DNA from 3 places in the Streptomyces sp. WAC00040 genome. Region 2 is predicted to be linked to each of the others. Evidence: riboswitches for the same ligand, from Rfam matches in the RefSeq annotation. Region 2 holds a riboswitch; each other region holds the start of a gene.
The links. A riboswitch is a leader RNA that binds a small molecule or an ion and turns the genes downstream of it on or off. The one in region 2 is predicted to bind cyclic di-AMP.
Positions count from the first base shown of each region.

Region 1: another riboswitch for cyclic di-AMP. It lies ahead of MDN94_RS27565 (C40 family peptidase); the one in region 2 lies ahead of MDN94_RS17985 (transglycosylase SLT domain-containing protein).
Region 3: another riboswitch for cyclic di-AMP. It lies ahead of MDN94_RS11375 (C40 family peptidase); the one in region 2 lies ahead of MDN94_RS17985 (transglycosylase SLT domain-containing protein).

Region 1 covers NZ_JAKQZE010000003.1:473,657-481,381, forward strand. Annotated here, with positions in the region: gene MDN94_RS27555 (ATP-dependent Clp protease proteolytic subunit) at 1-556, shown strand, start outside; gene MDN94_RS27560 (hypothetical protein) at 564-872, shown strand; cyclic di-AMP (ydaO/yuaA leader) riboswitch at 1,208-1,370, shown strand; gene MDN94_RS27565 (C40 family peptidase) at 1,374-1,850, shown strand; gene MDN94_RS27570 (LysE family translocator) at 1,884-2,513, opposite strand; gene MDN94_RS27575 (LysR family transcriptional regulator) at 2,597-3,541, shown strand; gene MDN94_RS27580 (ATP-binding protein) at 3,619-4,050, opposite strand; gene MDN94_RS27585 (8-amino-7-oxononanoate synthase) at 4,271-5,416, opposite strand; gene bioB (biotin synthase BioB) at 5,563-6,735, shown strand; gene MDN94_RS27595 (adenosylmethionine--8-amino-7-oxononanoate transaminase) at 6,728-7,725, shown strand, end outside.
Region 2 covers NZ_JAKQZE010000001.1:3,899,868-3,907,592, forward strand. Annotated here, with positions in the region: gene MDN94_RS17970 (hypothetical protein) at 1-1,157, opposite strand, end outside; gene MDN94_RS17975 (glutamate-cysteine ligase family protein) at 2,442-3,920, shown strand; partial or broken gene MDN94_RS17980 (xyloglucanase) at 4,080-4,650, shown strand; cyclic di-AMP (ydaO/yuaA leader) riboswitch at 5,093-5,256, shown strand; gene MDN94_RS17985 (transglycosylase SLT domain-containing protein) at 5,261-6,130, shown strand; gene MDN94_RS17990 (hypothetical protein) at 6,453-6,773, shown strand; gene MDN94_RS17995 (hypothetical protein) at 6,847-7,239, shown strand; partial or broken gene MDN94_RS18000 (transposase) at 7,277-7,725, opposite strand, start outside.
Region 3 covers NZ_JAKQZE010000001.1:2,462,579-2,470,303, reverse strand. Annotated here, with positions in the region: gene MDN94_RS11390 (esterase/lipase family protein) at 1-611, shown strand, start outside; gene MDN94_RS11385 (M23 family metallopeptidase) at 843-2,414, shown strand; gene pcrA (DNA helicase PcrA) at 2,574-5,009, opposite strand; cyclic di-AMP (ydaO/yuaA leader) riboswitch at 5,251-5,412, shown strand; gene MDN94_RS11375 (C40 family peptidase) at 5,415-6,599, shown strand; gene MDN94_RS11370 (hypothetical protein) at 6,680-7,033, opposite strand; gene MDN94_RS11365 (C40 family peptidase) at 7,376-7,725, shown strand, end outside.

The sequences.
Region 1 (7,725 bases), on a different contig from region 2:
CTCGAAGCTCATGGCCGAGCGGATCGTCTTCCTGGGGACCGCCGTCGACGACACGGCGGCGAACGACGTCATCGCGCAGTTCCTGCACCTCGAGTACGAGGCTCCCGACCAGGACATCTGCCTGTACATCAACTCCCCCGGCGGATCACTGAGCGCCATGTCCGCCATCTACGACACGATGCAGGTCGTCATGTGCGACGTGGCGACGACCTGCCTGGGCCAGGCGGCCTCCACAGCGGTCGCCCTGCTTGCCGCGGGCACTCCCGGCAAGCGCATGGCCTTGCCCGGCGCGCGGATCGTGATGCAGCAGCCCGCATACGAGGAGCCGTTGCGCGGACAGCCGTCCGATCTGGAGATCCACGCCGCCGAGTTGCTGCGACTGCGTGAGCAACTCGGCTCGATGCTGGTGCGCCACACCGGCAACGACCTGGACCGCATCACGGCCGACCTGGAGCGCGACAAGATCTTCGACGCCACCGCGGCGAAGGAGTACGGCCTGATCGACCATGTCGTCGCGAGCCGCAAGCTCTCGGCCGTGCCACCCACGGCGAGGTGAGCGCGGGATGCTGCCGCCCGAACCGCCGCCACTTCCGGCACTGACCCGCGCCGAGGCAGAGTTCGTCGACACCTACCTCGAAGTCGTCGACCTGCTCGGCAGGATCAACCCCGCCCGCACCACCCATACCTACGGGGCCCTGCGCGCCGCGCAGGCGCTGGTCGGGCGGGCCGCCGCACTCAAGGACGCCCTGACACTCATGCACATCCGGGGGGAGAACGAGGTGTACACGGACACGCTGACCAAGGCGCTGCGCGTCCTGGACGGCGAGCGCAGGACCAACCGGCTGACCATGCCTCCCGTTTCCACGAGTTGACGGACGTTCCGATGCCGCCCGCCGACACGGCGCGCGACACCCGTACCCCGTTCGGTGGAGCCTTGCCCAAGTTGTCGCAAGGCCCCGGACTTGCATCGGCGGGACCACCGATCTGGCGCAATGAGGCGCTTCAACTGCTGGTACGGGACGGGTCCGGAGCGCGGGAGAAGGGGTCCGAGATGCCTGCCCACCCGAAAGGTCCAGTCGTGATCAGCTTCACAAAAGCCGTTTCAACTCGGAAATCGGACATCGGTGGGTAACGATCCGTGAGACGACAAGCCCCCGCCACCTCGACGGGGCGGTCCGGGCGGACGCTGAATCCTGTCGCCGCACCGGATGTCTGGTCGACGGAATTGCATCGGCAGGAGTGGAGGACCCAGCAGTACGGCGTGACCGGTGATCCCGGCCGCGCCTTGGGGTGAAGCCGCTGCGGCGGCCGGGCGTCTTCGCCGTCCGAACCCGACAGGTCACCCTTCACAGGCGGCTGACGAAGGGTTGCGCATGACTGCGCAGATGCATCTCCCCCACCTGTTCTCACGGGCGGGGGCCGTATCGGCACTCACCATCGCCGCCGTCGGCGGCACGCTTCTGGCCCCGGGCGGCGCTGTTGAAGCGCATGCGATCAGCAGCCACGCGAGCAAGGCGCTCAAGGTGGCCGCGTCGAAGAAGGGCTCGCCGTACCGGTACGGCGGCACGGGCCCGTCCCGCTTCGACTGTTCAGGGCTGACGCTCTATTCGTACAAGAAGGCGGGCAAGAAGCTGCCCCGCACCGCCCAGCAGCAGTACAACCGGACCCGTCATATCTCCGCCTCGCGTCGACAACGCGGTGACCTGGTGTTCTTCCATGCCGGCGGTGCCGTCTACCACGTGGGGATCTACGCCGGGAACGGGAAGATCTGGCACTCGCCCAAGACAGGTGACGTGGTCCGGCTGGTCAAGATCTGGACGAAGAGCGTCAAGTACGGCCGCGTGCGCTGACGCGCCGCCAGGTCCTGTGGGACCTGGGTGGAGTCAGTGCGCGGTCGACCGGATCAGCAGGGCCGCGCCGAGCGTGGTCAGCGCGCCTCCCGAGACGCCTTCGACGGCGCGGGCGGTCCGCGGCCGGCGCAGCCACCGGCCGAGCCCGTCGACCATCAGCGCCACCGCCGGGAACCAGAGCAGCGCGATCAGCACGATCGTGCCGGCCAGCAGCAGTGTGCGCGGCATTACGGCCGCGCCGTCGGGAACGAACTGCGGGAGCAGGCTCAGGAACAGCACCGGCGCCTTCGGGTTGAGGACGTTGGTGAGAAAGCCCTGCCGCAGGCCGCGTCCGACGCCGTACGGGGCCGCGGTCCGCGGATCTGCCGGCTCCGGGCACGGGCGCAGTGCGGCGTGCAGCGAGCGGACCCCGAGATACAGCACATAGGCACCGCCCGCTGCCTGCAGCGTCCGGTGGAGAACGGGCGCGGTGGCGAGTACGGCGGCGAGTCCCGCCACGGCCAGGGCCGTGTGGACGAGCAGCCCGCCGGCCACTCCTGCCGCGCAGGCGACACCGGCGCGGCGTGAGGCGACCGCGTTGCGCATGACGACCGTGAAATCGGCGCCGGGCATGGCGACCATGCCTGCGGCGACCCCGATGAAAGCGATGAGCTGTCCGTCCATGCGTCCCAGCGTGGACGCCCGCGGCCCTTAACGTGTACTTGCGATCTCTGCAGGGAGGTCTGAAGCAACGCTTAAGGGGTGGCATGTACGACCCGACCCGGCTGACGGCTCTCGTCGCCGTGGCGGACGCCGGCTCCATCACGCGGGCCGCTGCCCGGCTCGGGTACACGGCTCCGGCGCTCTCGCAGCAGATCGCCAAGCTGGAACGGGAGGCCGGGGCAGTCCTCCTCGTGCGCTCGCACCGTGGCGCACGGCTGACGGCGGCCGGCGAGCTGCTCGCGGAACGCGCGCGCCGGGTGCTGGACGAGATGGCCCGGGCGCGCCATGAGCTGGCGGGGCTCACCGGCCTGGCCGGCGGCCGGCTCCGGGTCGGCACCTTCACGACGGTCGGGATCCATCTGCTGCCGCCCGTGCTGAGCGCCTTCCGCCGCGCGCATCCGGACGTGGAGCTCACCGTCGCCGAGTACGAGCCGCCCGGCGGGGTCACGGCCGTGGCCACGGGTGAGGTCGATGTGGCGCTGACCCATGCCTATGAGCCGGCCGAGCCGGCCGCCGCGCCGCAGGGGGTAGTGGTCGAGGCCCTCCTGGTGGAGGAGTTGGTGCTCGTGACCGCTCCGGGGCATGTGCTCGCCGACGATTCCGGCCGGCTGCCCGTGGGCGACCTGGCGGGACAGCCGCTGATCAGCAGCGCGCCGTCGCATCCGCCGCGCAAGGGGGTGGAGCGTGCACTCGCGAGCGCCGGCGCCACACCTACCGTGGTCTGTGAGTCGCCGGGGTACGCACTGGTGTGCGCGCTCGTCAGCGCGGGACTGGGGGTGGCCGTCGTGCCGGAGATGGTTGCCGCGATGGCTGCGACGCCCCTGCGGGTAAGGAAGTTGGAACCTGCGTCGTTCCGCAGGACGATCTCGGTGGCGCACCGGGGCGAGGAGTCGGGTCCGGCCGTTCGGTCGCTGCGGGCGCTGATGCGCGGCGCGTTCGCAAGGGCGGGCAGCAGGGCACGGTCCGTCCGCGAAGAAGGGCCTGTTTGAGCCGGGACTGTTCGAAGCACGGGCTGTTCGAGCCGCGGGCTGTTCGAGCCGGCAAATCGTTTCTGGCGGGTCGGCGGTCAGCTCTGCACGGGCACGGACCAGGGCAGTGCGATCCAGACGGTCTTTCCCCCCTCCTCCGTGGGCATGACGGACAGCCGGCCGCCGTACTCCGCGGTGAGCGTACGGATGATGACCATGCCCCGCCCGTTGTCCTGCCGGACGGCGGCGGGCAGCCGCTGAGGCCAGCGCGGATGGCTGTCGGTGACACCGATGCACAACTGCTCGTCGCACTCGAGGCGCAGATCCACCGTGAAGGTCGGAGACTGGCCGAAGGTGTGCTGTACGGAGTTGGTGGCGAGCTCGGAGACGATCAGCTTGACGGTCTCGACGGTCTCGGCATCAGGCTCCAGCCCCCATTCGCACAGAACATCCGTGACATATCTCCTGGCGGCGGCTACCGACGCCGGATCGCTCGGCAGAGTGGCGGATGCTTCTTGGTGGTCTGCCATGACGGCGCTGTCCCTTTCCCACCGCGGCCGGGCTCCGACTCGTAGCGGATGAAACGCGGGAACGGCCACGGATTACGCTTCTGCGTCAGACTGCCACTTATCGTCCGTCAGTGGCGCCGATCCACCGAGAGACGCACATTTCTGTCGCTCGATGCGGTGAACTCTGCTACGGCAGACCGTATTTACGGCCACCGACCGGAGGCAGCGGAGCACTCCCGGCTCAACTGCCGGGTGCGGTCCGGATGATCGTGGAGAGCGCCGTTCCGATCTGCCGATCCGTGAGATCCGCCCTGGCGGTCAACCGGATCCGGGAGATCCCGTCAGGTACGGACGGCGGCCGGAAACAGCCGACGACGAGTCCGGCGTCGCGGCAGTCCGCCGCCCAGCGCAGCGCCGCATCCGGGGACGGGGCCTGCACAGAGACGACCGCCGCGTCCGGGCGGGCCGAGGTCAGTCCGGCGTCGGTCAGCCCGTGGTGCAGCGCCGTCGCGACCTCGCGCGCCCGTCCTGCGAGCCCCGGTTCGCGGCGCAGCACCCGCACGCTCGCGAGTGCCGCGCCGACCGCCGCCGGGGCCAGGCCGGTGTCGAAGATGAAGGTGCGGGCGGTGTTGACCAGGTGGTCGATGACGGGGGCGGGCCCGAGGACCGCACCTCCCTGGCTGCCCAGCGACTTGGAGAGCGTCAGCGTGGCGACGGTCCCGGACGCGCCCGCGAGGCCGGCAGCGTCCAGGGCGCCGCGGCCGCCGTCGCCGAGGACGCCCAGCCCGTGCGCGTCGTCGACGAGGAGCCCGGCACCGTGCTCACGACAGACGTCCGCGAGGCCCTGCAGCGGTGCGGCGTCGCCGTCCACGGAGAAGACCGAGTCGGTGACCGCGAGGGCGCGCCGGCCCGGGTGGGCCTCGAGTGTCTTGCGCACGGCCTCGACGTCGGTGTGCGGGACGACCGCCGTCTCCGCGCGTGAGAGCCGGCAGCCGTCGACGATGGAGGCGTGGTTGCCCGCGTCGGAGACGACGAGGGCGTCACGGCCGCTGAGCGCGGTGACCGCGGCCAGGTTGGCCGCGTAGCCGGAGGACAGGACGAGGGCGGCCTCGAAGCCGCAGAAGTCGGCGAGCTCACGCTCCAGTTCGGCGTGCAGTTCGGTGCTGCCGGTGACGAGCCGGGAACCGGTGGCCCCGGCGCCCCACCGGCGGGCGGCCCGCACGGCGCCTTCGGTGACCTCGGCGCGGCGGGTGAGGCCGAGGTAGTCGTTGCTCGCCAGGTCGAGGAGGGCACTGTCGGCGGGGCGCGGCCGAAGGGTGCGGACCAGACCCGCCCGCTCGCGTCGGCGCGACTCCTCGTCGATCCAGTGGAAAGGATTCCTCGGCATGGCGGTCCGGTCCTTTTTGTAGGCAGCGGACAGACCCTAGCCGGGCGGGCCCGGGTACCGGGTGTGGCCATGCACACACCTCGAATCGCAGGTGTTGTGGGCTTCCTCCTTGGCCGGGGCCTGTGCGGTAGGCCAGGATCGGCGCTATGGACCTGCTGAACACACTGGTGGAGAAGGGGCTGCGGCGCGAGCTGCCGACCCGCGAAGAGGCGCTCGCCGTGCTGGCGACCTCCGACGACGATGTGCTCGATGTGGTGGCCGCTGCCGGCAAGGTGCGCCGTCAGTGGTTCGGGCGGCGGGTGAAGCTCAACTACCTGGTCAACCTGAAGTCCGGCCTGTGCCCGGAGGACTGCTCGTACTGCTCCCAGCGCCTCGGGTCGAAGGCGGAGATCCTCAAGTACACCTGGCTGAAGCCGGAGGAGGCCTCGGAGGCCGCGGCGGCCGGTGTGGCCGGCGGCGCCAAGCGGGTGTGCCTGGTCGCCAGCGGGCGCGGCCCGACCGACCGGGACGTGGACCGGGTGTCCAGGACCATCGAGGCGATCAAGGAGCAGAACGAGGGCGTCGAGGTGTGCGCGTGCCTGGGCCTGCTCTCCGACGGCCAGGCCGAACGACTGCGTGACGCGGGCGCCGACGCGTACAACCACAACCTGAACACGTCCGAAGGGACATACGGGGACATCACGACCACGCACACCTACGCGGACCGCGTCGACACGGTCAACAAGGCGCACGCCGCCGGCCTGTCGGCCTGCTCGGGGCTGATCGCCGGCATGGGTGAGAGCGACGAGGACCTGGTGGACGTCGTCTTCGCGCTGCGTGAGCTCGACCCGGACTCGGTGCCGGTGAACTTCCTGATCCCGTTCGAGGGGACGCCGCTCGCCAAGGAGTGGCATCTCACCCCGCAGCGGTGTCTGCGCATTCTCGCGATGACCCGCTTCGTCTGCCCGGACGTCGAGGTGCGGCTGGCCGGCGGGCGCGAGGTACATCTGCGTTCGATGCAGCCGCTCGCGCTGCACCTGGTCAACTCGATCTTCCTCGGCGACTACCTCACCAGTGAGGGCCAGGCGGGCAAGACCGACCTCGAGATGATCGCGGACGCCGGTTTCGAGGTGGAGGGCACGGACACCACGACACTGCCCGACCACCGTGCGGCCGGCGGCGGCTGCGGCTCGGTGTGCGGCGACGGCGACCAGGGCGGGTGCGCCTCGGAGGCGGCGGAGGCGGAGACGACCGCGGCGGGTGAGGCGTCCGCGGCGCGTACGGATCTGGTGGCGGTGCGCCGCCGGGGAGCCGGGACGGACCTCGCGCCCAATGCCTGAGTTCGGCCCGGACGAGCTCCGCGCGCTGGACCGGGCGCACGTCTGGCACCCGTACGGCCCCATGCCGGGCCGCAGCGACCCGCTGGTCGTCGAGTCCGCGTCCGGCGTACGGCTGCGGCTCGCCGAAGAGGTGCACGGGCAGCGCGAGTTGGTCGACGGCATGTCCTCGTGGTGGTCGGCCGTCCACGGGTACAACCACCCGGTGCTGAACGAGGCGGCGACCGCGCAGCTGGGCCGGATGAGCCATGTGATGTTCGGCGGGCTCACCCATGAGCCCGCCGTGCGGCTCGCGGCCCGGCTCGTGGAGATCACCCCCGAGCCGCTGCGGCACGTCTTCCTCTGCGACTCGGGCTCCGTGTCCGTGGAGGTCGCCGTGAAGATGTGCCTCCAGTACTGGCGTTCGCTGGGCCGCCCCGCCAAGCAGCGGCTGCTGACCTGGCGCGGCGGCTACCACGGCGACACCTGGCAGCCGATGTCGGTGTGCGATCCCGAGGGCGGGATGCACGAGCTGTGGCAGGGGGTGCTGCCCCGGCAGCTCTTCGCCGATGCGCCTCCCGCCGACTACGAGGAGTCGTACGCGCGGGGTCTGCGGGAGCTGATCGCCCGGCACGCGGACGAGCTGGCGGCGGTGATCGTCGAGCCGGTCGTGCAGGGCGCGGGCGGCATGCGCTTCCACTCCCCCGAGTATCTGCGCGTCCTGCGAGAGGCCTGCGACGAGTACGGCGTGCTGCTCGTGTTCGACGAGATCGCGACCGGGTTCGGGCGTACGGGCACGCTGTTCGCGGCCGGGCACGCAGGCGTCGCACCGGACGTGATGTGCCTGGGCAAGGCGCTGACCGGCGGCTATCTGACGATGGCCGCGACGCTGTGCACATCGCAGGTGGCCGAGGGCATCTCGCGGGGCGAGGTCCCGGTGCTCGCCCACGGCCCCACGTTCATGGGCAACCCGCTGGCCTCCGCCGTCGCCTGCGCGTCGATCGACCTGCTGCT
Region 2 (7,725 bases):
GCCGACTGCCGGATGCTGACGTCCGTTCCCCAGGTCGGGAAGGACTTGGTGGTGGTGCCGTCGCCGGTCCACAGGTAGGTGACGGTCACCCAGCCGTTGTCGTTCAGGCCGACGTTGTAGAAGGTGCCGTCCGCCAGATCGATGCCGGCCCGGTTGAGGACCCGGCGGCCGAAGCCGTCGAGACCGCCGTTGTAGCCGTCCTCGTAGGCCGCCTGGGCCTCGGGCGTTCCCTGGGGCAGGTCCTTGAAGGTCTCCCGCACCGAGGACGGGTTCCAATGGTCGTCGCGGATGTTCCACGGGCCGACGTCCCAGACCGGCGCCGTCTCGCAGCGGGCGGGCCCGCAGACCCGTACCGAGTACTCGGCGCTGCCCTTGGGGGACAGGCCCCGCCGCGAGGGCAGGGCGACGAAGTGGTCGTTCGGCTTGATCACATGCCCGTTGGCGGTGGTCCCGCCGACCAGCCCCTCGCGGGTGGCGTAGACGCGGGCGGTGAACGGTTCGGCCGAGGCGGGGCGGAGAGCGGCCACGCTCACCCTGTCGGCGGTGAGCCGCAGCGAGCTCACGGCGGGGCCGGACCGGTTCGTGCCGCCCTGGAGGACCAGCCGTGCCTGGACCTCCGTGACGGTGCGTGGCAGTTCGGCCGGTACGCCGGCGAGGGCCTCGCGCCACTCGGTCCAGGGGCCGTTGCGGTCGCGGCCGCGGACGTCGACCTCCACCGCCGCTCCCGGCGGCAGCTCCGCCCGGACCTCGGCGGCGACGCGGTTTGCCCCGGTCTCCAGGCGGTGCACCGGCAGTACGGCGGAGCCCTGGCCCCGCTCCGTGCCGGCCGAGGTGGACGGGAGCATGGTGTCGCGGATGCGCAGCGCGCCGTTCGCATGGCGGACGTTGACGTCGTCGTCGTTGCCGGCTTCGGAGCCGGTGGCCAGGTCGACGCTCCAGGAAACTCCGATGTCGGGGGCCGGCGCCGTGCCGTCGGTGGCCGGCCGGGCGGCGGACCGGTGGGCGGCGGGGGACCCGGCAGGGGCGCCCGGCGGATCGGCGGCGGCGCCCGTGCCCAGCGCCGCCGCGCTCAGTGCCAGCAGCGGCAGCAGGCAGACCAGCGGTCGGCGCCGTGCCGCACCGCCGCCGTTCACGGCGCTCGTTCGTCTCCAGCGCATGCCCTCGGTCCCCTTCGTCGAGTCGTGTCCGGTCGCGTTCCGTCGGGTGTTGGGTCGACTTGTCACATGTGTGTCTTCGGCACGTTCGGGTCGTGGGCGAGCGGGCGGCCCGGGTCTTCGGCCGTCAGGGTGAGGCCGTCAGGGTGACGCAGGGTTGTCAGGTGCAAAACATTCGGTCCCGGGCTGCGCGTCGCGCCGGGCGTCGACGCGCTGGGGGAGACCGCCCTCAGCCTGCATCTGCTTTCCAGAACCGACAGGCCGCGCTCGCCTGCGACCCGTGGCGGCGCGAGGCCCGTGCCGCCGCGGCCCGCGCCGGTCTCGTCTCGGCGACCAGGGCGCTGATGAGCCTGTGCCCGCCCACCGGATACTTCCCCGCCTTCCTGACGCCCGGGTGCGGCGAGACGGACCTCGACACCACCCTCGACCAGGTGCTCGCTACGCCCGGGCGACGACTGGCGGCCGAGCTCCTGCGGCTGTACGCCGACACCGGCCGCGCCGTCCCGCCCGGCGTGCCCGCCGCTCGGCGAGGGCCGGCCCGAAGCGCTGCGGCGGCTCACCCGGGCACTGCGCGGCTACCGCGCCGCGGCTGTCGAGCCGTATCTGTCCGTCATGCGCACGCAGGCCGCGGCCGACCGCGCCGCGCGGGCCGACGCCGCGCCGGTCCGCGGCGCCGAGGGGCTGCGCGCCGGGTACGACGAGCTTCCGGGATGGCGGTGCGACAACGGGAGGCTCCGCGCCCCGTACCCCGCGGACCGAAGACTGGGCCTCCAAGGAAGGGCTTTGACGCTCGTGCCGTCCTTCTTCTGCGTCCGCGCCCCGCTGGCCCTGGTCGACGAGGAACTGCCGCCGGTGCCGGTGCATCCGCTGTCGCCCGAGCCGCAGTGGCTCGCCCGGTCACGCCGCGCCGACCCCGCGTCGTCGGTCGCCCAGCTGATCGGCACCTCCCGTGCCCGGCTGCTGCGGCAACTGGACCGTCCGATGACCACCACGAGCATCGCCGCGGCGCTGGGACTCGCCGCCTCGACCGCGAGCCGCCATGTCCCGGTCCTCCGTGACGCGGGCCTGCTCTCGTCCCGCCGCCACGGCGTCCGCGTACTGCAGGACCCGGCTGGGCGGCGACCTGCTGGTGGGCGCACCGCGCTGAGGCGACGGGCGGCGTACCGGCCGCGCGGAGGACCGGACGTCATCCGGCCGGGTGACGTCCCGCACCGCTGGTCGGCGCGGCCGGGGAGTGGGACATTGAAGGGGAAGCCGTGCCCGCCCGACGAGACCCGGGGAGGGCCCATGGGGCGTGATGTCCCGGCGCTCGTCTTCACCCGTGACGACCGCCGCCGGTACCGGGAGAAGATGCAGAGCTGCCTCGACACGTTCGCGCTGATGCTGCGCGAGGCGCGCTTCGAGTCCGAGCGCCCTCAGGTGGGACTCGAGATCGAGCTCAACCTGGTGGACGAGTCCGGTGAGCCGGCCATGCGCAACACCGACGTCCTCGAGGCGATCGCCGACCCGGCCTGGTCGAGCGAGCTGGGCAGGTTCAACCTGGAGATCAACATCCCCCCGCGCACCCTCACGGCGGGAGGCCCCGACTCCTGGGAGCAGGAGATCCGCGGCGCGCTCAACCACGCCGAGGAGCGGGCTTCCGAGGTCGGCGCCCACCTGGCCATGATCGGCATCCTGCCGACGCTGCGGCAGCGGGACGTGGGGGAGGCGGCGCTGTCGGAGAACCCGCGCTACCGGCTGCTGAACGAGCAGGTCTTCGCGGCACGGGGCGAGGACCTGCGGATCGCGGTGGACGGCGTCGACAGGCTGCGCACCTACGCGGACACCATCACACCGGAGGCCGCCTGCACGAGCACGCAGTTCCACCTCCAGGTCTCGCCGGGAGAGTTCGCCGCCTACTGGAACGCCGCGCAGGCCGTCGCCGGGGTGCAGGTCGCGCTGGCGGCGAACTCGCCGTTCCTGTTCGGCAAGGAGCTGTGGCGGGAGACCCGAATCCCACTGTTCGAGCAGGCCACCGACACCCGCCCGGAGGAGATCAAGGTGCAGGGGGTCCGGCCCCGGGTGTGGTTCGGCGAGCGATGGATCAACAGCGTCTTCGACCTCTTCGAGGAGAACGTGCGCTACTTCCCCGCGCTGCTGCCCCTGTGCGACGAGGAGGATCCGCGCGCGACGCTCGACGGCGGCGACGTCCCCGAGCTGCCCGAGCTCACCCTGCACAACGGCACCATCTACCGCTGGAACCGCCCGATCTACGCCGTGGCCCACGGCAAGCCCCATCTACGGGTCGAGAACCGGGTCCTGCCCGCCGGCCCCACCGTCGCCGACGTCCTCGCCAACGGAGCGTTCTACTACGGGCTGACCCGCGCGCTGGTCGATGAGGAACGGCCCGTGTGGTCCCGCATGTCGTTCCAGGCCGCGGAGGACAATCTGCACACGGCGGCCCGGTACGGCATCGACGCGGGCCTGTACTGGCCGGGGATGGGTGAGGTCCCCGCCGCCGAGCTGGTGCTGCGGCGGCTGCTCCCCATGGCACACCGGGGGCTGGAGCTCTCCGGCATGGACGCGGCGTGGCGGGAGCCGCTGCTCGGCATCATCGAGCAGCGCTGTGTCACCGGCCGCAACGGCGCCGTGTGGCAGGCGGAGATGTACCACCACATCGACTCCACGTCCCGGGTCGACCACCATGAGGCGCTGCGGCTGATGACGCGGCAGTACCTCGACTACATGCATCTGAACGCGCCGGCGCACACCTGGCCCGTGGAATGAACGACGACGGTCCGTGAAGCGCCAGTCGTCGGATGAGTCCGCTGCATTCACTCTTCTCCCGCCGGGCTCGCGCCGCCACGGCGTCCGCATTGGGAGCGCTCCCACCTCCGCTCTTCCCTGGCGCCACTCTCGGCGGTCCTGGTCGGAGAGGACGTATCCGTGCGCAGAAGCGCCAGACCACTCGCTGCCTTACTGGCGGCGTTCGCCCTGACGGCCGGCTGTTCACCGCAGGTAGCCCGGCCTCGGCACGCTCGGGCGAAACCGCCTCGGCCGCCGAGCCCTCCGATGTGTCGACGGCCGTGGACACCTGCACCTGGAAGAACGTACGCATCGACGGCGGCGGCTTCATGCCGGGCATCGTCTTCAACCGCTCCGAGAAGGACCTCGCGTACGCCCGTACCGACATCGGCGGCGCCTACCGCTGGAACGAGCCGGGCAAGGAGTGGACCCCGTTGCTGGACCGGGTCGACTGGGACCGATGGCGCTGGACCGGGGTCGTGAGCCTCGGCCTCCGACACGGTGGACCCGGACAAGGTGTACGCCGCCGTGGGCACGTGCACCAACAGCTGGGACCCTCACCAACGGAGCCGTCCTGCGCTCCGCCGACCGGGGCGCCGGCCGGCAGGCCACCACTCTGCCCTTCAAGCTCGGCGGCAACATGCCCGACCGCGGCATGGGCGAGCGGCTCGCCGTGGACCCCAACAAGAACTCGGTGCTCTACCTCGGCGCCTGCACCACAGGGGGCTGAGGACATGAGGTCCGGGTCCCGGCCGGCGGACGGGACGGCCGGGACCTGTGGCCGATCGGCCCCTCTGGAGGGCACATTCGGCACTGGATGTCCTATATGGCTTGTATTACCGTCTTGCTTGTTAAGTCTAATTGGGCCTTGTTGTTGCGAGTTGGTGTTCTTGAGACGCTATGGCGGTCAGGGCGGTTGCACAGGGAGCCCGTGATGTCGGTCACCGGGTCGGTGGCCGCGGCGAGGATGCCGGAAGAGGTGCTTCCCTTTCCCGGTAAGGAATTTGAGTTCCTTGACGCGGAACTGACAATTGAAAATCCGTGCGCGGATGCCCCATTCGGATTGTGATGTGTAATTCGGCACTTGTTTCCCGGGGACGCTCTCGCTTACGGTCACCGTCAATCCGGGTGGACCGCCGAATCCTGCCGCCGTCCGGAATCCGCAACCGAACTCACTTCACGTACGGCAGGAGCGGGGGAACCAGGTAAGCCGCCGTACCGGAATCCGGAACGGCTCGGGGTTAAGTCGCATTCACCTGCGGCCGGGCATCTCCAGCCCGAACCCGACAGCTCACCTCGCAGGCGACGGAGAGGAATTCGCCATGCCCGCAAAGGGTAAGCACCGTCGTCCCAAGTCCCGTTCGCTGACCCGTGGACTCGTCGCAGCCGGCACGGGCGGCGCCGCGCTCGCCCTGCCGCTCATCGGCGGCACCGCTGCTCAGGCGGCACCCGCGGCGGCCCCCGCCGTGGTGGAGCGGACCGTCGCTCCCGCCAAGACCTTCGCCGCGGCCGCGCAGGCCGTCGCGCAGAAGGCCGGCACCGTCACGTATTCCGTGGTCGCCGGTGACTCGCTTTACAAGATCGCCGAAGAGCATTCTCTGAACGGCGGCTGGAAGCAGCTCTACAAGGACAACCGGAAGGCCGTCGGAGCGGACCCGGCGCTGATTCACCCCGGTCTCCGGTTGACGATCGGCGCCAAGGCCGAGGCCGAGCCGAAGGCGAAGCCGCAGGCCAAGGAGAAGGTCGCTCCGAAGGCCGCGGAAGAGGCCGAGACGTCGGAGCGCGCCGCCGAAACCGTCCGCGCGGACCGCTCCGAGCGCACGAGCGCCCCGGCGGCCCAGGCTGCCGCGGCCCCCGCGAAGCCGGCCTACGCGAACAACCTGGACGGCTGGATCCGCGAGTCGCTGGACATCATGGCCCGGCACGGCATCCCGGGAAGCTACGAAGGCATCCACCGCAACATCATGCGTGAGTCCTCCGGCAACCCGCTGGCCATCAACAATTGGGACATCAACGCCGTCAACGGCACGCCCTCCAAGGGCCTGCTCCAGGTCATCCAGCCCACCTTCGACGCCTACCACGTCGATGGCACGTCATTCGACCTGTACGACCCGGTCGCCAACATCACCGCCGCGTGCAACTACGCCGCCGACCGGTACGGCTCGATCGACAACGTGAACGGCCCCTACTGACAGGAGCCGCGCGGCGGCCGACCGGCCGCCTCCACCTGACGGGCCGGTGCCCGGAACGACCGACGACGTTCCGGGCACCGGCCCGTGGCCGTGCCCGGCACCCCCGTACGTGCCGCACGAGACGACGGGCCCCGCACGTGCCGCTGTGCCGCCCGGGACGACAGCCCGGCGCCCGGCGATCCGGAGGACTGCGCGACGCGTTCGGTTCCTGGACCGGGCATGGTCTCCGACATCGTCGAGGCGACCGAGGTGACGCACCAGGGGGCGCTCCACGACCGGCCGCCGCTGCTCACGTTGTCGAGCCGCCGCATCACCCTCCTCAATGACGCGGCCCATCCGATGCTGCCGTTCATGGCGCCAGGGGGCGGGCCGGACGAGCGAGGACGCGATGGACCCGGCGGCCCGCCTCGCCGACGCGCCCGAGGAGCGGATCGCGGACAGCCTCGCCCGCTACGAGGCGCTGCGCATCCCGCGCACCGCCGAGATCCAGCGCGGCTCCCGCGGCAACACCGGGGTCCTCCACCTTCCGGACGGCCCGGCCCGGCGCCACCGCGCACAGATGTCGGTCCACGCCTCGCTCCGCGACCGGGCGACGCTCTACGCGCACGGGACGGGCCGCAGCGTGGTGCCCGCGCAGGGGTGACTGAGTACGGCGCGCGTCCGACCTGAGTACGCCGCCGGATCCGCCGGCGCCGCGCGTCGGGTCGAATCGGAGCATGCTCCCTGAAGCCCTCCACCACCCCCGCGTCCGGGGCGCCGCCACTGCCGGTACGGCCCTCGCCGTGACCCTGCTCCCGCTCGTGGCGGGCGTCCTGCTGGCCAAGTCGATGGCGGCGGACCCGATGACGCCGGTGAACGCGCTGATCACCAGCGGCGGCCACCGCGCCCGCGTGTCCCCGGCGCACCTCCGCGGCTGCGGCAGAAGCGCGGCACGCCGGTGCAGGGCTGCGGGAGCGGCGGTCCGCGACTCCCGGCTCCGTCTCCGGCCCGGACCGGAGGCGGAGCCGGCCGCGGTGTCGAGGCGGGTTTCACTGACGCCGAACTGGCTTACCTGGGCGTCTGGTTCCCGTGCAAGCGACGGGCCGAGCGGGATCAGCAGACCCGTATGAACCGCACGAGACGTCCGTCACCCGTGAATGAGCCTCTTCAGAGTTGCCGCTCCAGTGTGAGGATGGCCTTGGCGATTGACGTCATTCGATTCGGGCTGCATCGGGACCTGCGGAAGATGCGCCAGGACTTCAGGCGGGCAACGCCGCGCTCGACCGGCGCTCGTGCAGCGGTAAGTGCCCGGTTGAGGGTCTTTGCGGTGGGAGTGAGTTCCTGCAAGGGCTTGCGTTTGATGCCGGTGGTCAGCCACGGGCCAGCACCCTGGTAGGCGAGATCGGCCAGGATAGGAACGCCCTGGCGCTCGCAGATCCGGATGATCCGGTGGGTGGGTGCGAGCGGCGGTCAGGTCGTGAGTGTGGCCTGGCAGGGCGGGTGAGAGCCACAGCAGCCGCCCGCCGGGGTCGGTGACGACCTGCACGTTCACGCCGTGGCGCCGGTGTTTGTGGGAGTAGTCGCCCCGTCCGTCGCCGACTCGGTCGCACTCGGCG
Region 3 (7,725 bases), 1.4 Mb from region 2:
GCTTCGTCGACAACCGTTCGGTGTTCGTACTGCTCCGCCGCGCCCTCGCCCGGCAGGGCTCGCGCCATGTCGAGTGCCTCAACTACTCGCCGCTCACCTGCGACATCCGTGCCGCCGCGGATCTGCTCGGCCGCCATGTCGAAAAGATCTGCGCGCGCACCGGCCACCCCGAGATCGACATCGTCGGGCACAGCCTGGGTGGCCTGATCGCCCGCTACTACGTCCAGCGCCTTGGCGGCGACCACCGCGTCCGCACCCTCGTCACGCTCGGCACCCCGCACTCGGGCACGGCCGTCGCCCCGCTCGCGAGCGCCCACCCGATCGTGCGGCAGATGCGGCCGGATTCGCCGGTGATCGAGGAGCTGCGCATGCCCGCGCCCGGCTGCCGCACCCGGTTCGTCAGCTTCTGGAGCGATCTGGACCGGATCATGTCGCCGGTGGAGACGGCCCGCCTCGACCATCCGGACCTTCTCGCCCAGAACGTGCGAGTGAGCGGAATCGGCCATCTCGCACTGCCCGTTCACCCCGCCGTCGCCGACGGCATCCGCGAGGCTCTCGAGTCGGGCGTGTCGGAAGCGGGCTCTTCTTCGGGTACCGCGTCCGTCGCTTGAGGTGCCCTTCGAGCGATCCATCGAACACTTCTCGAACGTAGGGCCAAAGCTCTGCCCCTGGGCCGCCGAAACGCGACTGAATGCCCGTTTCCTGATTGCGTAGATGCCTCCGAAGATTGTCGCCGTCGCGTACCGCCGGGTACAGTCGCGCCACTGCTTCCCCGTGGGACCCCCTCTGCAAACAGGTGGCCCCCGGAAACAGGTCCTGCTGTCGAGGCGAGAGAGAAGTTGGTGAACGACCAGCACACCAACGCCGGGTACGGCGGGTACGCCACCGGCAGCTTCGACTCCGACCCGCTCTTCGGCGCCATGCCGGGAAGTTACGAGGCGGGCCACAGCGGCCAGTACGACTCGTCCCAGTGGAACGCCGGCGGCGACGGAAGCACCGGGCACGACGCCTACGCGACGGCCCAGCAGACCCAACAGCCCCCGTACGACGCGCAGTACGAGCAGCAGCAGTACGCGCAGTACGACACCACCGGCCAGTGGGACGCGAGCGCCTGGAACGAGGCCGGCGGCACCGGCCAGTACGAGACGGCCGCCGCGGCCTTCGCCTACGACGCGACCGCCCAGTGGGCCCCCGGCACCTTCGACAGCGGCGCCTACGACGCCACGGCCTGGAACTCCGGGGCGGCCACGCCCGAAGGACTCGTCCCGCAACAGTTCGTGCCGGAGCAGGAGTTCACCCCGCAGACCGGTTACGAGACGTACGAGACCTACGGCGCATATCCGACGGGCGACGCCTACGAGTCGGCCCCGGCGCAGGAGACCGGCGAGGCGTACGAGACCGGCCCGGGGTACGAAGCACCTGGGTACGAAGCAGGCGAAACGTACGGCTACACCTTCGAGGCACCACAGGACGCCGAGCCCGAGGCCTCGGCGGCGGACGCCGAAACCGGCTACGAGGCGGAGTACGGCACTGAGGCCGACGTCGACCCGGACGCTCCGCAGAGCGACGACGTTCCGGATCACGAGGCGATGACCCGGACCATGACCGCCGTGCCGGCCGTACCCGCCACACCCGTCTCACCCCGCCCGGTCCGCCGCTCCGGCGGCAGCCGCGGCCGCCGCCGCACCCCCGCCAAGCGCTCGGCGCTCCTCACCGTCGCCGTTCCCTCCGCCTGCGTCATGGGCGTCGCCGGCATCGCCGCCGCGTCCGTCAGCGGCCTCGGCAGCGAGAGCGGGACGACGGACGACAAGACCAACGTGGCAGCCGCCGACCCCGCCTCCGTGCAGCCGGTCGCCGCCAACAACGCCATGGACACGCAGCTCGCCGCGCTCAGCGCCGACGCCCGTGACTTCGGGGACCGGGCCTCCCGCACCCAGGAACGCATCGACCTCAAGGCGCGCCAGGCGGCGGAGAAGAAGAAGCGCGAGGAAGAGGCAGCCCGCCGCGAGGCGCTCCGCCCCAAGTTCGTGCTGCCGGTGAAGCAGGACGGACTCAGCGCGTACTACGGCCAGTCCGGCGTCAACTGGATGTCTCTGCACAGCGGTATCGACTTCCCCGTCCAGTACGGCACCGACGTCATGGCCGCGACGGACGGCACCGTCCGCACCCAGTGGAACAGCGCCTACGGCAACATGGCCATCGTGACCGCGGCCGACGGCACGGAGACCTGGTACTGCCACCTGAGCACCACCAAGATCCGCAGCGGCTACGTCAAGGCCGGTGACGTCATCGCCTACTCGGGCAATTCGGGCAACTCCACCGGACCGCACCTCCACTTCGAGGTCCGGCCCGGCGGCGGCGCGGCCATAGACCCGCTGCCCTGGCTGCGCAGCCACGGCCTCGATCCCGCATAGACCCGCCCGGCCCGTCGAACCCGCGTCAAGCGTGCCCGGACGGACGGGCGTCGGCGTGCGCCTGTGCGCACGGTCGTGGAGACAGGTGTCCGCGCACGCCTGACGTACGCGTCCTGGGATGTCCGGAGTGCCGGCCCCCGCAGGGGCCGAACACCGTCGTCAGAGCTTCTCGACCGGGGCGTACCTGAGCAGCAGCCTCTTCGGCTTCTCGTCCCCGAAGTCGATCGTCGCCTGCGCCTCGGACCCCGAACCCTTGACCTCGACCACGGTCCCCAGACCGAACTGGTCGTGCGTGACCCGGTCGCCCACGGCCAGCGAGATCACCGGCTTGTCGCTCGTCCGCCGCGTGGCGAAGCCGGAGGCGCCGCCGCGCGAACGGGAGGAGGACAGCGAAGAGGCGATGCCGGACGTCGGTCCGGCGGGGGCCGCCATCGGACCCGTCCGCTTCCAGGTCAGGTGCTGACCGGGGATCTCCTCGAGGAACCGCGACGGCGGGTTGTACGACGGCTGTCCCCAGGCGCTGCGCATCGAGGACCGGGTCAGATAGAGCCGCTCACGGGCGCGGGTGATGCCCACATAGGCCAGGCGCCGCTCCTCCTCGAGCTCCTTCGTCTGCCCGAGGGCCCGCATGTGCGGGAAGACGCCGTCCTCCATGCCGGTGAGGAAGACGACAGGGAACTCGAGGCCCTTGGCGGTGTGCAGGGTCATCAGCGTGATGACACCGGTGCCCTCTTCGTCCTCGTCGGGGATCTGGTCGGAGTCGGCGACGAGCGCCACCTGCTCGAGGAACTCGGCGAGTGTGCCGGTGCCCTCCTCGTCACCCCGGGCCTGCTCGAACTCGAGGGCCACGGCGGCGAGTTCCTGGAGGTTCTCGATGCGCGTCTCGTCCTGGGGGTCCGTGGACGCCTGGAGCTCCGCGAGATATCCGGTCCGCTCCAGCACGGCCTCCAGCACGACGGCCGGGCCCGCGCCCGAGTCGACGATCGTGCGCAGCTCCTCCATCAGGACGTTGAACCGCTTGACCGCGTTGGCCGAGCGGGCCGCCATGCCGTACGCCTCGTCGACACGGCGCAGCGCCTGCGGGAAGGTGATCTTCTCGCGCAGCGCGAGGGCGTCGATCATCGCCTCCGCACGCTCGCCGATGCCGCGCTTGGGCACGTTCAGGATGCGGCGCAGCGGGACGTTGTCCTCGGGGTTGGCGAGGACCCGCAGGTAGGCCAGCACATCGCGGACCTCCTTGCGCTCGTAGAAGCGCACACCGCCGACGACCTTGTAGGGCAGGCCGACGCGGATGAAGATCTCCTCGAAGACACGCGACTGGGCGTTCGTGCGGTAGAAGACGGCGACGTCGCCGGCCTTCGCCTCGCCCGAGTCCGTGAGCCGGTCGATCTCGTCGGCGACGAACTGGGCCTCGTCGTGCTCGGTGTCCGCGACGTAGCCGGTGATCTGGGCGCCGGCGCCGGCGTTCGTCCACAGGTTCTTGGGACGGCGGGACTCGTTGCGCTCGATGACGGCGTTGGCGGCGGAGAGGATCGTCTGGGTGGATCGGTAGTTCTGCTCCAGCAGGATCGTCGTCGCGTCCGGGTAGTCCTCCTCGAACTGGAGGATGTTGCGGATGGTCGCGCCGCGGAAGGCGTAGATCGACTGGTCGGCGTCACCGACGACGCACAGCTCCGCCGGCTCCAGGTCCTCGTACCCCTTGCCCACCAGCTCGCGCACGAGCGTGTACTGAGCGTGGTTGGTGTCCTGGTACTCGTCGACGAGGACGTGCCGGAACCGCCGCTGGTAGTGCTCCGCGACGTCCGGGAACGCCTGGAGCAGATGGACGGTGGTCATGATGATGTCGTCGAAGTCCAGGGCGTTGGCCTCGCGCAGCCGGGCCTGGTACATCCGGTACGCCTCGGCGAGCGTCTTCTCGAATCCGTCGACGGCCTGGTCGGCGAAGGTCTCCTCGTCGATCAGCTCGTTCTTCAGGTTCGAGATCTTGGCGCTGAAGGACTTCGGCGGAAACTTCTTCGGGTCGAGGTCGAGATCACGGCAGACCAGCGACATCAGGCGCTTCGAGTCCGCCGCGTCGTAGATCGAGAACGACGAGGTGAAGCCCAGCTTCTTGGACTCGCGGCGCAGGATCCGGACGCACGCGCTGTGGAAGGTCATGACCCACATCGCGTTGGCGCGCGGGCCCACCAGCTGCTCGACGCGTTCCTTCATCTCGCCGGCGGCCTTGTTGGTGAAGGTGATCGCCAGTATCTGGCCGGGGTGGACCCGGCGCGTGCCCAGCAGGTGGGCGATGCGATGGGTGAGCACTCTGGTCTTGCCCGAGCCGGCGCCGGCGACGATGAGCAGCGGTGAGCCTGTGTGCACGACGGCGGCGCGCTGCTGCTCGTTCAGCCCGTCGAGCAGGGCGGCTGGGTCCACGACGGGGCGCGGCGCGCCGTCGCGGTAGTAACCGTCGCGGGCCGGAGGCACGTCGAAGGCGCCCTGGAAGAGGTCGTCCGGAAGCTGCTCCGGAGCCGGGTCCTCGGGCGGAGGCGGGGGCCCGTCCGCGTCGGGCCGGAGGTCCGCCAGGAAGCTGTCGTCAAAGAGGCTGCTCATCGCTTAACGAGTCTAGGCGGCCGGACCGACAACCGTGGCCGCACAGGGACACCGGCGGGCGCCACGGTATGTGACAGTGCGGATCCGCGGGGCGACCGTCGGCCGGGCCGGAGACCCGCCCGCGAAAAGGGTCACGAAAATGTATCGGACATATCGAACATCAACCTTCACAGCAGACGCACGAGTTGGCTAGCGTGCTCGACCAGGCGGCCCGCATCCCTCCCGGCGAACCACGCCGAACGGGCGGCCTGCGCCGAATCCGGGCTTCTCCCGAGGGAGTTCGGAACCGGGGACCCACCAAGCATCACCGGGGTGAATCGGACCGTGCCCCGTTCGGTCCGTAGGGCGTCTTCCGTTCGCCCGAACCCGACAGCTAACCCGGTAGGCGGTCCACGGAAGAAGGAGATGCCGGCCTTGGCGTCGCATCGCAAGCCCCGCAGCCGTACCGCAAAACCGTCCACCGCCGTCGGGTTCACCACGGCCGCCCTCGCCGGTGTGACGCTGCTCTCCACACAGAGCGCCACCGCCGCGCCGTCCGACCCGAAGCCCAGCATCGAAGAGGTGCAGAAGAAGGTCGACGACCTGTACCGGCAGGCCGGCAGCGCGACGCAGGAGTTCAACAAGGCGAAGGAAGCCACGGCGGAGAAGCGCCAGGAGGTCGACCGGCTGCTCGACGAGGCGGCCGAGCGCACGGAGAAGCTGAACGAGTCCCGCCGCGCCCTCGGCAACTACGCGGCAGCGCAGTACCGCACCGGTTCCGTCGCCCCCACCGCCGCGCTGATGTTCGCGGACAGCCCCCAGGCGTACTTCGACCAGACCCAGCTGATGGACCGGATGACGGACCAGCAGCGCAGGGCCGTCAGCGAGTACGAGACCGAGCGGGCCGCGGCCGCGAAGCAGCGCGCGGAGGCAACCAAGAGCCTCGAGTCCCTCACGGACTCCCAGGAGGCCCTGCGCACCAGCAAGCAGACGGTGCAGACGAAGCTCGCGGAGGCACGCGCCCTGCTCTCCGAGCTGACGGCGGAGGAGAAGGCACGCCTCGCCGCGATCGAGCGGGAGAAGGAGGAGGAGGCGCGTCGCAAGGCCGAGGCCAAGGCGAAGGCGGAGGCGGAGGCGGAGGCGGCGGCCCGGGCGGAGGCCGAGCGGCAGCAGCAGGAGCGCGAGGCCACCCCGGAGACAGGCACCACCGACCCGGGGACCGACACCGGCACCGGCACCGGCACCGACGACGGCACGTACGCGGCCAAGGCCGACAAGGTCCTCGCGTTCGCCCGTGCCCAGATCGGCAAGCCCTACGTATGGGGCGCGACGGGCCCGAGCTCGTACGACTGCTCCGGCCTCACCGCGGCCGCGTGGAAGGCGGCGGGGGTGGACCTGCCGCGCACCACCTGGGACCAGGTGAAGGTCGGCACCCGTGTCGAGACGGCCGACCTGCTCCCCGGAGACCTGGTCTTCTTCTACGACGACATCAGCCACGTCGGCATCTACATCGGCGACGGCAAGATGATCCACGCGCCCAAGCCGGGCACGAACGTCCGCGAGGAGTCCATCTACTACATGCCGATCTACGGCAGCGTCCGCCCCGCCTGAGGCGCGGGACCGGCACGAGGCCGGACGCACCGGTGCCCGGGCGGCCGAGCCGTCCGGGCACCGGTGCGTCCGCGCGCGGGTCAGGTCCAGAGCGTGGCGACGAAGATGTTGGCCACGGTCAGGCCGCCCACCGCACCGAAGAGCGCTTTGTCGACCTTCTCCTCGTCCCTCTTGACGTACACAAGGCCGAGGATCACGACCAGCACCGCCAGCTTGATGCCGATCTTGAGGTTGTTGACCGTCTGGTCGTCCGCCTGGTTCAGACCCACCAGGGCCACACCGGTGACCAGCATGGTCAGCGCACCGTGCAGCATCGCGGGACTGAAGCGGGCGGTGCCCTCGCCCATCGCCTTCATCTGAGTCAGGAACCCGCCCAGCAGCGAGGCGATGCCGATGATGTGCAGTGCGACGAAGACATTGATGAGTACGTCCATGGCCCGGAGCCTAACTCTGCCCATACCACCGTCGGCCGGGCAGGTGGCCCTGTCCGCGGCATCGGTCGGGGGACCGATCGATGCGCGTCCGCGACGACGGTCGGACGTTCATCAATGGCTGCCCGACGCCCATTTTCGGAGATTTCCGGTCGTTGCGTCCCGCCGCCGTCGATACGGGGCCTAGCGTCCTTCCCCAGGTGGCCGACTCCCCGCGAGCCGTCGTACAGCCGGACGGCACTCGGCCGCCACCGCCGGAAAGTCCTGCGGCGGACCGCTTCCCCGTGCGGCCGCCGCAGGACGCAGGTGCGGCGGCAGGGACGACGGAAGGACGTGGAAGCCCTCGTGGCAGCACACCGGGAACACCGAAAGCCCCGTGGACGCCGGCTCGACGGACCCGCCGCCCGTACCGCGGTCACGCTCGCCCTGGCGGGCGCGGCGGCCACGACCGCGTTCGACGGCACGGGACACGCGGAACCGGTCCTGACCCCCGCGCAGATCCGGGCCGAGGTGGACCAGCTGTACCAGGAGGCCGAGGTCGCCACCGAGAAGCACAACGGCGCCAGGGAACGGGTGGAGAGCGCCCGCAGATCGCTGGACTCGATGCGTGACGAGGCCGCGCGACGGACCGCGAGCCTCAACACCTCCCGCAACGCCCTCGGTTCCCTCGCCACCGCCCAGTACCGTGACGGCGG